3 regions of the Paenibacillus sp. RC73 genome follow, and region 1 is predicted to be linked to each of the others. Evidence: riboswitches for the same ligand, from Rfam matches in the RefSeq annotation. Region 1 holds a riboswitch; each other region holds the start of a gene.
What was found. Region 1 has a riboswitch for cyclic di-AMP ahead of ABH897_RS13320 (3D domain-containing protein). Riboswitches for the same ligand answer to the same signal wherever they lie in the genome.
Positions count from the first base shown of each region.

Region 2: another riboswitch for cyclic di-AMP. It lies ahead of ABH897_RS24845 (resuscitation-promoting factor); the one in region 1 lies ahead of ABH897_RS13320 (3D domain-containing protein).
Region 3: another riboswitch for cyclic di-AMP. It lies ahead of ABH897_RS26165 (C40 family peptidase); the one in region 1 lies ahead of ABH897_RS13320 (3D domain-containing protein).

Region 1 covers NZ_JBIYCV010000005.1:19,684-22,809, reverse strand. The annotation lists gene ABH897_RS13325 (polysaccharide deacetylase family protein) at 1-473, shown strand, start outside; gene ABH897_RS13320 (3D domain-containing protein) at 650-1,318, opposite strand; cyclic di-AMP (ydaO/yuaA leader) riboswitch at 1,326-1,501, opposite strand; gene ABH897_RS13315 (amino acid ABC transporter ATP-binding protein) at 1,748-2,470, opposite strand; gene ABH897_RS13310 (ABC transporter substrate-binding protein/permease) at 2,457-3,126, opposite strand, start outside.
Region 2 covers NZ_JBIYCV010000015.1:80,230-83,355, reverse strand. The annotation lists gene ABH897_RS24850 (TatD family hydrolase) at 1-684, shown strand, start outside; cyclic di-AMP (ydaO/yuaA leader) riboswitch at 886-1,166, shown strand; gene ABH897_RS24845 (resuscitation-promoting factor) at 1,436-2,584, shown strand; gene rnmV (ribonuclease M5) at 2,731-3,126, shown strand, end outside.
Region 3 covers NZ_JBIYCV010000019.1:15,854-18,979, reverse strand. The annotation lists gene ABH897_RS26175 (M1 family metallopeptidase) at 1-183, shown strand, start outside; gene ABH897_RS26170 (hypothetical protein) at 195-1,022, shown strand; cyclic di-AMP (ydaO/yuaA leader) riboswitch at 1,308-1,445, shown strand; gene ABH897_RS26165 (C40 family peptidase) at 1,450-1,950, shown strand; gene ABH897_RS26160 (GNAT family N-acetyltransferase) at 2,254-2,760, shown strand; gene ABH897_RS26155 (4a-hydroxytetrahydrobiopterin dehydratase) at 2,836-3,126, opposite strand, start outside.

The sequences.
Region 1 (3,126 bases):
AAAAACACCCGGGCATGATTCGCCGTATCGTACGTGAAGGCCATGCCTTGGGCAACCATTCCTATACCCATCCGGATTTTAGGAAGGCTTCACCGGAACGCTTTCGCAACCAGATTAAGAAAACAGAACATATTTTGGAGGCCACTGTCGGCTTTCGACCCAAGCTGATCCGCCCGCCCTATGGTGAAATTACGGAGCCTCAGATCCAGTGGGCGCGTCGACACGGCTACATGATTGTCAATTGGAACGTAGACTCCCTCGATTGGAAGGGACTCAGTAAAACACAAATTCAGCGTAATGTGATCCCGGCTACCGGACCAGGCTCCATCATTTTAATGCACGCAGGTGGAGGTCAAAGTTCCAATCTGAAAGGCACTGTTCAATCCCTGCCGGGTCTCATTCAGTCGCTGAAAGCCAAGGGCTACAAATTTGTCACGGTTCCCCGGCTACTTCACACCTCGGAGCGGAAATAACAGTAAAAAGGGCTGTCTTACCAGCAGATGCATTCTGCTCGTCAAGACAGCCCTTTATTAATCGACAAGACCCATATATGAATCTGAACCTGCGATTAAGCTATTTGATTATAGATCACAGATTATAGTTTACATAATATATATTATGTTCACTTAATTCATTTGCTTACATAAGTCTATTTATCAATGACATACAGCTTCACATTCTGAAAACCAAAGTCACTCACAAAAGATGGGCTGCCTGGAATGAAAATATCAATCCGTTTACCCGTGATGGCGCTGCCCTTATCGCGTGCTACCGCTACAAAAGATTGATCGGGCAGCCCCGGGTGGGAATAGCCTGTAACCAACACTTTCGTACCCAACGGAATTACGTTGGGGTCTACCGCAATCGTACCGAGCTTAAGCGGATTTCCGAAATAGTCCACCGCTCCCCATTTTCCATTTTCACTGGCTGCTGCGGAATACGCTGTGGCCTTCACGTCAACTACTTTGCTGTAGTTAAATGTTTTGCCCCATGCTTCAACCTGTTGACCGTCACCTGCTGGCGCTTTCTCGGAAAGAAGCTGAGGCTTCGAATCCGAAGCGGCCTTTAACTTGTTCTCGTCCGGCACCTTAATTTGCACTCCTGCATATATATTGCTGGCGGCAACATCCGGGTTCTCCTTTTGCAGATCTTCTACAGATACCCCGTAACGTTGAGCAAGTAAAAAGAAGGTATCACCTTCCTTGGCGGTATGAAGCGAAGCGGCGTCGGCTACCCCGGCTGTCTGCGCCAATCCTGCAATGGCTGCTGCCAGCACCGCAAATTTCATTGTTTTTCCAATACGTTTCAGATGTTTCAAAAGATATGTACCTCCTCTGTTATGCCTGCGAAGTTAGCTGTCGGATTCGGACTCAGGAGAAGCCCTATGCTTTTGTGCAATTCACCCCTAGGCAACCTTCCATCCATTCGTATGAAGACGGATCAGAAGTTACTGCCGTTGTTACGTCCCCCGCACTTCCCATGGTTTTGGGTCCCGCATTCAGCGTCTGTCGTAGCTGTCTGCTGCCCCGGTAAGTTTTGGCTCACTGCATAATATCACAATTTTGTAACCTTATCTGCATGAAAATGTTGGGAACCCTGAACATCATACTACATCTGTTACAATTTTGTCATCATGAAATCGAAATCAGTTACAAAAATCTGAACGAGGATGACAAAAAAAGAAAAAGCCCTCCCGTCAAACTTCCACCGCGGAGGGCTTACTTCATAGCCTTTATAAGCTCATTTCTTACAAAACCTTGGCAAGAAAATCCCGGGTACGATCATGGCTTGGAGTGCCAAAAACTTGCTCCGGTGTACCTTGCTCCACAATTTGACCGTTATCCATAAAGATAATGCGGTCTCCTACCTCGCGGGCAAAGCCCATTTCATGTGTCACGATGACCATCGTCATGCCACCCTCAGCCAGCTTCTTCATCACGTCCAGCACCTCCCCGACCATTTCAGGGTCCAAAGCGGAAGTCGGCTCATCGAAGAGCATCACATGCGGCTGCATCGCCAAGGCGCGTGCAATCGCAATCCGCTGCTTCTGTCCACCGGATAGCTGATTGGGATAGGTGTCCTTTTTGTCTTCAAGTCCAACGGTGCGCAGTAGCTCTAGCGCAATTTTCTCCGCTTCCTTCACGGACTGGCCTCTAACCTGAGTCGGCGCAAGCGTCAAATTTTGCAGCACCGTTTTGTGCGGGAACAGGTTGAAATGCTGGAACACCATCCCCATTTTCTCACGAGTCGCATTAATATTATGACCACGGGCTGTAATCGGCTCGCCCTCAAACAAAATCTCCCCGTCGGTCGGCTGCTCCAGCAGATTCATACAACGTAAAAATGTACTTTTCCCCGAACCACTCGGGCCAATGACGACAACAACCTCGCCTTTGGCAATATCTATATCAATGCCTTTTAAAATTTCATTTTTGCCGAACGATTTACGCAGTTGTTTAACGGTGATCACTGGCTCTCAACTTCCTTTCCCATAAACCCAACAGCTTCGACAAGCTGAATGTCATTACAAAATAAATAGCAGCCGCGATGACGAACGGACTTAATCCTTCGTAGGTGATGTTCTTAATGACTTGGGCCTGATACATAATATCCACCATACCGATGGTAGAAATGATGGAGGACTCTTTAATAATCGTAATAAACTCATTGCCGATCGCAGGCAGTACAGACTTGAACGCTTGCGGTAAAATGACGTGACGCATAGCTTTGCCTCGTCCCATACCGAGTGAACGGGCTGCTTCCATCTGACCACGGTCCACTGCCTGGATACCTGCACGGAAAATTTCAGCCAGATATGCCGAGCTATTCAGAGATAACGTAATAATACCGGACTGAAGTGGCGTAAAATTGACGCCCAGCGTCAAAGCAACTCCATAATGGATGATCATAAGCTGTACCAGCATAGGTGTACCACGTAGTACCTCTACGTAGGCCGTACCCAACCATTCAATGATACGTACACCACTCATCCGCAGCAGAGAGATGATCAGACCAATGATAAATCCGAACAGTACCCCGAGCGCAGACAGCAACAACGTGTAGCCGATACCCGTAACGTAAAAGCTGCGATATTTCCAAAATATATCCACGATGTTGTTGGATGAA
Region 2 (3,126 bases), on a different contig from region 1:
GGAGTAACCCGCATGATTAATATCGGATTTAATCGTGAGACGATTCCATCCACGATGAAATTAGCTGAGACGTATGATTTTATTTATGCGGCGATTGGATGGCACCCACAGGATGCGATTACGATGCAGGAGGGAGATATGGAATGGATTGTATCGTTATGCAGTCATAAGAAAGTCGTGGCGATCGGGGAGATTGGTCTGGATTATTATTGGGACACATCACCGAAGGATGTACAGCATCGGGTGCTACGCAACCAGATTGGACTGGCTCGTGAGCTGAACATGCCAATTGTCATCCATAACCGGGATGCGCATGAAGATATTGTTAAGATTTTGCGTGAAGAAAAAGCGAGTGAGGTTGGCGGAGTCATGCATTCCTTTTCCGGAAGCTGGGAGACGGCTAAAATGGTGCTGGATATGGGCTTTCACCTCTCTTTTGGCGGGCCAATAACGTTCAAAAATGCCAAGCAGCCAAAGGAGGTACTCGCACAGGTGCCGCTGGACCGTCTGCTCATTGAAACGGACGCTCCCTACCTAACGCCTCATCCGTTCCGCGGGAAGCGAAATGAGTCCGCACACGTGGGACTGGTCGCAGAGGCGGCTGCCCAAATCAAGGGAATTACGGTGGAGGAATTAGTGTCAATAACGACCCAAAATGCCTTGGAACGATTTGACATTAAGTGAAAAAGTGAAGAAATCGATCAAAATAAAGAGATAGACGAAGCTAATCATGAATTTGTTGCAGGAAACTCAAGAATATTACAATATTTTAACCGAATATTTTGAAAAATGTACTTGAAACCTGCTTTACAACATGCATAGAAACAGGATATCATCTTTTCAGTGAATTGTTGTTTGAGTGTAAACATCAACAGCTCATTTCATGAACCAGTCTCGCTGAGTCCCTTTTACAGGGAACGGGGGAACCGATATGGCTTACAGTACGTCCGGCGTATGGCAAGAAGGGAGCGTCTCTTCCGCCAGCCGGCTCGACCGAAATCCTTTCCCGGATGGGATTGAACAGGTGGAGGGGCCGTATTTCGATTTCTTTCTGGGTCTTCGGGGTGAATGTGAAGGCGACCGCCATGAGCGGTTGACCCAAGCTAGGGCGTCTCTCTACGTCCGAACCCGACAGCTAACCCCGTAAGCGTAACAAGAGAGAAGCCATCTCGTGCATGATTTTTCCGCATATTCGCACATGCCGGAAGCCACGAAAGAGCTCTCTAGTCTCTTTCTCTGGCTTTTTTTGTTGTGAATAAAAGAAAATCTGTCATCATACTGTGATTAAACAGGGGAGGACAGCATGCCGCGAAGACGGGTACATGGTGCAGGACAGTCGCATTACGGGCTTGTCTTGTAGAAAATCTGTTATAGTCACGTCAATCTCAACTATGTCTTACTCCAGACGGCGGGCTATGTAAGGAGGACGGAGGAAATGGGCATTTTCCAAAAAGAGGAGACCCATGAGTCACGCTCATCCAGCATGTCTTACGTATTGCGTTGGAAGCAAGAAAATGTGCGCCAGGCTGCTTTGGTTGCTATTTTTCTAATCGCACTAACGATTATGATTTCAATTCTGGTGTACACTGAATCTAAAAAACAGGTTTTTTTTGTCATCGATGGTAAGGCATCTGCGGTAGAAACCCGACAATCCCAGCTCCAAGATTTGCTCAAAGAGCATTCTATTTCACTTCAGCCGCATGATACGGTTTCGATGCCGCTGAACGGAGCAGTACAGGATGGGGATCGCGTAGTCATCAAACGTGCCAATCAGGTCAAAGTATCCTTAGCCAATGAGACGAAAAAATTGTACACAACAGAAAATACAGTAGAGGGTGCCATTCGCACCTCGGGCTATAAATTATCGTCAAATGATAAAGTTTATCCTGCTCTGGATGCTTCTGTTTCGTCTAACATGGACATAAAAATCATCCGTGTGAAGAAACAGCAGGTCGAACAGAAGCAACAGGTACCTTATCAGGTCATCAAAACGGCCGATCCAAGTCTCTATAAAGGCGATAATCGGGTCATCCAAAGCGGTAAAACGGGTGTTGTGGTCCAGCATGTTCAAAAGGTATACCATGACGGAAAATTGGTATCCAAGCAGCTGGTAAACAAGGAAGTCGCGCAGAATCGTGTGGATAAGGTGATTGCGGTAGGAACGAAGAAAAAGCCGGTCGTTCTGGCTGCTTCCGTCGGTCCTGAAGATGCCGTTAAGGCAACACGGGTTAGTTCGGACAATGCTGTCCGTAAAGCAGGTGTGAATTTTAAATATAACAAAGTATTACAAAACGTCTCCATGACGGCGTATTCGTCACAGGAGCCAGGTATCGGTACACGTACCGCATCCGGCACGCGTGTCACGGAAGGACGCACCATCGCTGTCGATCCGAGTGTGATTCCAATCGGCTGGTGGGTGTATATTGAAGGGGTGGGCTTCCGCCGTGCGGAGGATACCGGTGGCGCAATTAAAGGCCACAAAATCGATGTGTATTATGAGAGTTTGAGTCAAGCCAATCAGTTTGGTCGGAAGCACGGTAAAACCGTATATGTGATTGGACCAGTGAAGCCTGAAATGAACTAAAAACGTGTTGTATATGTTTAGGGCAATGCGATAGTATTAACATCATAGTTATGCATGCTAAGAAGAGGATACCCTCTTCTTATTTTGTTTTCAAAAGCTGGGAAAGATGAATATAGCTGACTGTGTAGCAGTGGAGGGAAACGCAAATGATCAAGGAAGTGATCGTGGTAGAGGGTCGGGATGATACGGTGGCTATTCGCCGTGCTGTCGAAGCGGATACGATAGAAACGGGGGGCTCCGCCATTAATAAAATGACGCTGCGCAAAATTGCGCTGGCGCAGGAGCGGCGGGGTGTCATTATTTTGACCGATCCCGATCATGCAGGGGAGCGTATCCGCAAAATTATTGCCTCCAAGGTGCCCGGCTGCAAGCAGGCCTTTATACCAGAGGCAGAAGCGACGCGCAAAGGGGATATTGGCGTGGAGAATGCCTCGCCTGAAGCGATCAGACATGCTCTCGCACGGGTGCATACGACGGTGGAAGGGGCCGATCCGCTAATTGATTGGGCGGACCTGATTGACGCCGGACTTATCACCCACCCG
Region 3 (3,126 bases), on a different contig from region 1:
TATCGACTCAAAAGTGCATCTCCGGTCTCCCATGTGATTGTTGATCCACTGTACACGATTGCGCTGGAGAACAAGCATATCAATAACAGTCTGAAGGACGAACTGAACGAAAAAACCCAGACCCGTTGGAGCATAAGTGTAACCAAGCTGCTGGAGACACTGCTTGGAAGTCTGTCATGGTGAGGTGTCTATAGATGCGTACCGTTATAAAAGAAGGCTGGGCGCTTGTGCGCATACAATTTTATATTGTCATCATTCTATTTTTGTATCGACTGCTATGGGGCGTTTTTCTCTATCGGGTGGTACAATCCGCCGTTATTCCCCTACTACTGCGCTACCCTGATCAGGGTCAAAATGAACTGGGGCAGACCTTGTTTTGGATGGAGAGCCAGATTGCCCTGACAGACAACCGGGAGGTTCATATGTATCTGTGGATACTACTGGGGGCAACGGTGCTGCGTATACTGATTACCCCCTTCATCCGGGCGGGAATATACCAAAGTCTGCACACCCATGCGACCGAGCCGCAAAGTCTGTCTTTTTTCCGTGGAATGAAACGTCATGGTTTATCATCGCTGATCTATTACGTCATCGAGCTTGGGCTCTTGCTGCTCCCTGCTTTCTGGGTGGTGCCGAGGCTCTACCCTATCGTAGCCGGGGCGCTGCAATCTCCCGCCTATCTGCTGCATGTGCTGCCCTATGCCATCGGTTGGATCGCTTATGGCTGGTTCATCCGCCAGTGCATCCTGTACATGCAGCTAGGCACCGTAGGTGGTCACGCCATACTGTCGTCGCTGCTCGCCTTCTTTCGCCAAATCCTTCCGGCTATCGGTATTTCGCTTCTGCTCGGCGCAGGTGTGCTGCTTGTCCTTGGCCTATTCGGCACGGTGGCGATGATTTGGACTGGCATGCTGGCACTCATTCTCCAGCAAACGTATCATTTTGTTACCAGTCTGGTCAGGCTATGGCACATCAGTTCACAGTACCGCCTATGGCATACCGATATCTCCGACAGAGGTTGAACCCCCACTCCGTTCCTCCTGAGCAATTTCTGGCTGTCGAAAGGCGACTATCTATATCCATTCCTATCCATGTAAACGGCACATAACTGAATACTCTTAACAAAATCTGTTCCCGCGATAAAGGGAGCAGATTTTTTTGTGATTTTTTGCGATGAAACATTTGCCAAAGCCAGCCAACTTTGTTACAATAATCGCAGTGAACTGATAGTAACAACTTTGTAATCTTTATTGTAACCTTTACCTTAAAAACATCGTTATCGTGAATACTGCTCTCCAAGGTGCACATCTTAAGTTAAGCCTAATTCCTGGCACCTAGGAAGCGGGGGAACCAGTTTGGGTGAATTGATCTCGCAACAGAGTGGTCATAGGGGAACCTTCTACCGAATCCTTAAGCTAACCTCGCAGGCATTGGAAGGGGTATTTTTTTTTGAAGAAGAAACTAACAATCGCAGCCATGGGTCTTGCCATTGCCTTTACATCTTTTACATTCGGTGGCGGCAGTGCATTTGCAGACTCCAAGATGGACCAGGTCATCCAAGATACCAAAGGAACGAGCTACAGAAGCGGAGGCACTACACTCGACGGATTCGATTGCTCCGGCTTCACAATGTATGTATATCAAAAACTGGGAATTAAACTGCCGCATCAATCCGGATCACAATTCAAAATGGGATCTTCCGTATCCCGCGATGAAATGAGACCTGGAGACCTGGTGTTCTTCAACACCACAGGTAGAGGCATTTCCCATGTAGGTATCTTCATGGGTGAAGGGAAATTTGCTCACTCCTCATCTTCACGTGGTGTAGTTGTTAGCTCACTGAACGAAAATTATTACGCTAACCGATATGTCGGTGCCAAAAGAATTATGAGCACAGATGCTTACCACGCTGTAGCTTCTGAAACTCCTGATGACGACAACGTAGAATAACTAACGAACAGCAAGCTAACCTGAGCCGCAATTGGATTCTGGCCGGAATCCAATTGCGGTTTTTTATGTCCGCAACATCAGAAACGTTAACTTTACTGACGAACTGACACCTCAAAAGGTTTCAGTTTTTGCGAACATCGTCGGTTTTACCGTCACGGCGGGGGGAGCATATGAGCAGTAAAGCCTTCTTATTGAATGTATACCCGACTTGGGTATGAAATAAACACGCTTGCCAATCCCCTTCAACTTGTCTACAATCTGTTGTTAATGGTTTAAGTACTTGTAAAAGGAGGATGGGAAGACATGCCGGCCTCAATATCTAACTACCGAATCGTGCCGATGGACGAGCAGCAGGCGGCTGCGATATGTGAGTGGCGCTATGATTCACCCTACAATATATACGGCTGGTTACCTTGGGAACAAATGAAGGCGCTTGAGGTCGAATTTGGAAGCCCCTCGCTTCGCCAGGAGCAATATGTAGCCGTACTGGATGACGAGAACATACTAACCGGATTTGCTCAATATTTCCCGATGATTGGCGTGACCCGGCTAGGTCTGGGAATGCATCCCGGATTGTGTGGACATGGCAGAGGCGCCGAATTTGTCCGTGCAATTGCCGAGGAAGCCAGACGACGCAACCCTGAGAATGAAATTGATCTGGAGGTCCTGACTTGGAATGGGCGCGCCATCCGGGCTTACAAGGCAGCCGGATTTGAGCTTACGGATACCTATGAACGTCAGACTCCCGATGGCAAGAAGCCATTTCATTGTATGGTATATCATCCCGACCACCAGCCTCATGTTCTATGATAAAAGCGCCTTCGGCATACAACTGCATTGTTGTATATCGAAGGCGCTTTTATCATACGACAGACCACGATTAGCTCAATGACTGCTACGCATTTTCTCAAAAGCTTCATTATATTGTTGGGCTTCCTTAATATCCACGGCCATAATGCCACCGTCATCCCAGGAGGTTAAACGCAGGGTCACGGTCTTATAATCAATCGTAATAAATGGATGATGATTAAATGCTTCCGATATAGCAGCAACTTCATCCACGAATGCAATCCCTTTCATAAAACTGGAAAAATTATATTTCCGGACAATCCATCGTCCTTCCTCCAGTTCCCAGCCCTCCAGCTTCTCCAGATGTGCTTCAATCTCTTCTTGTGT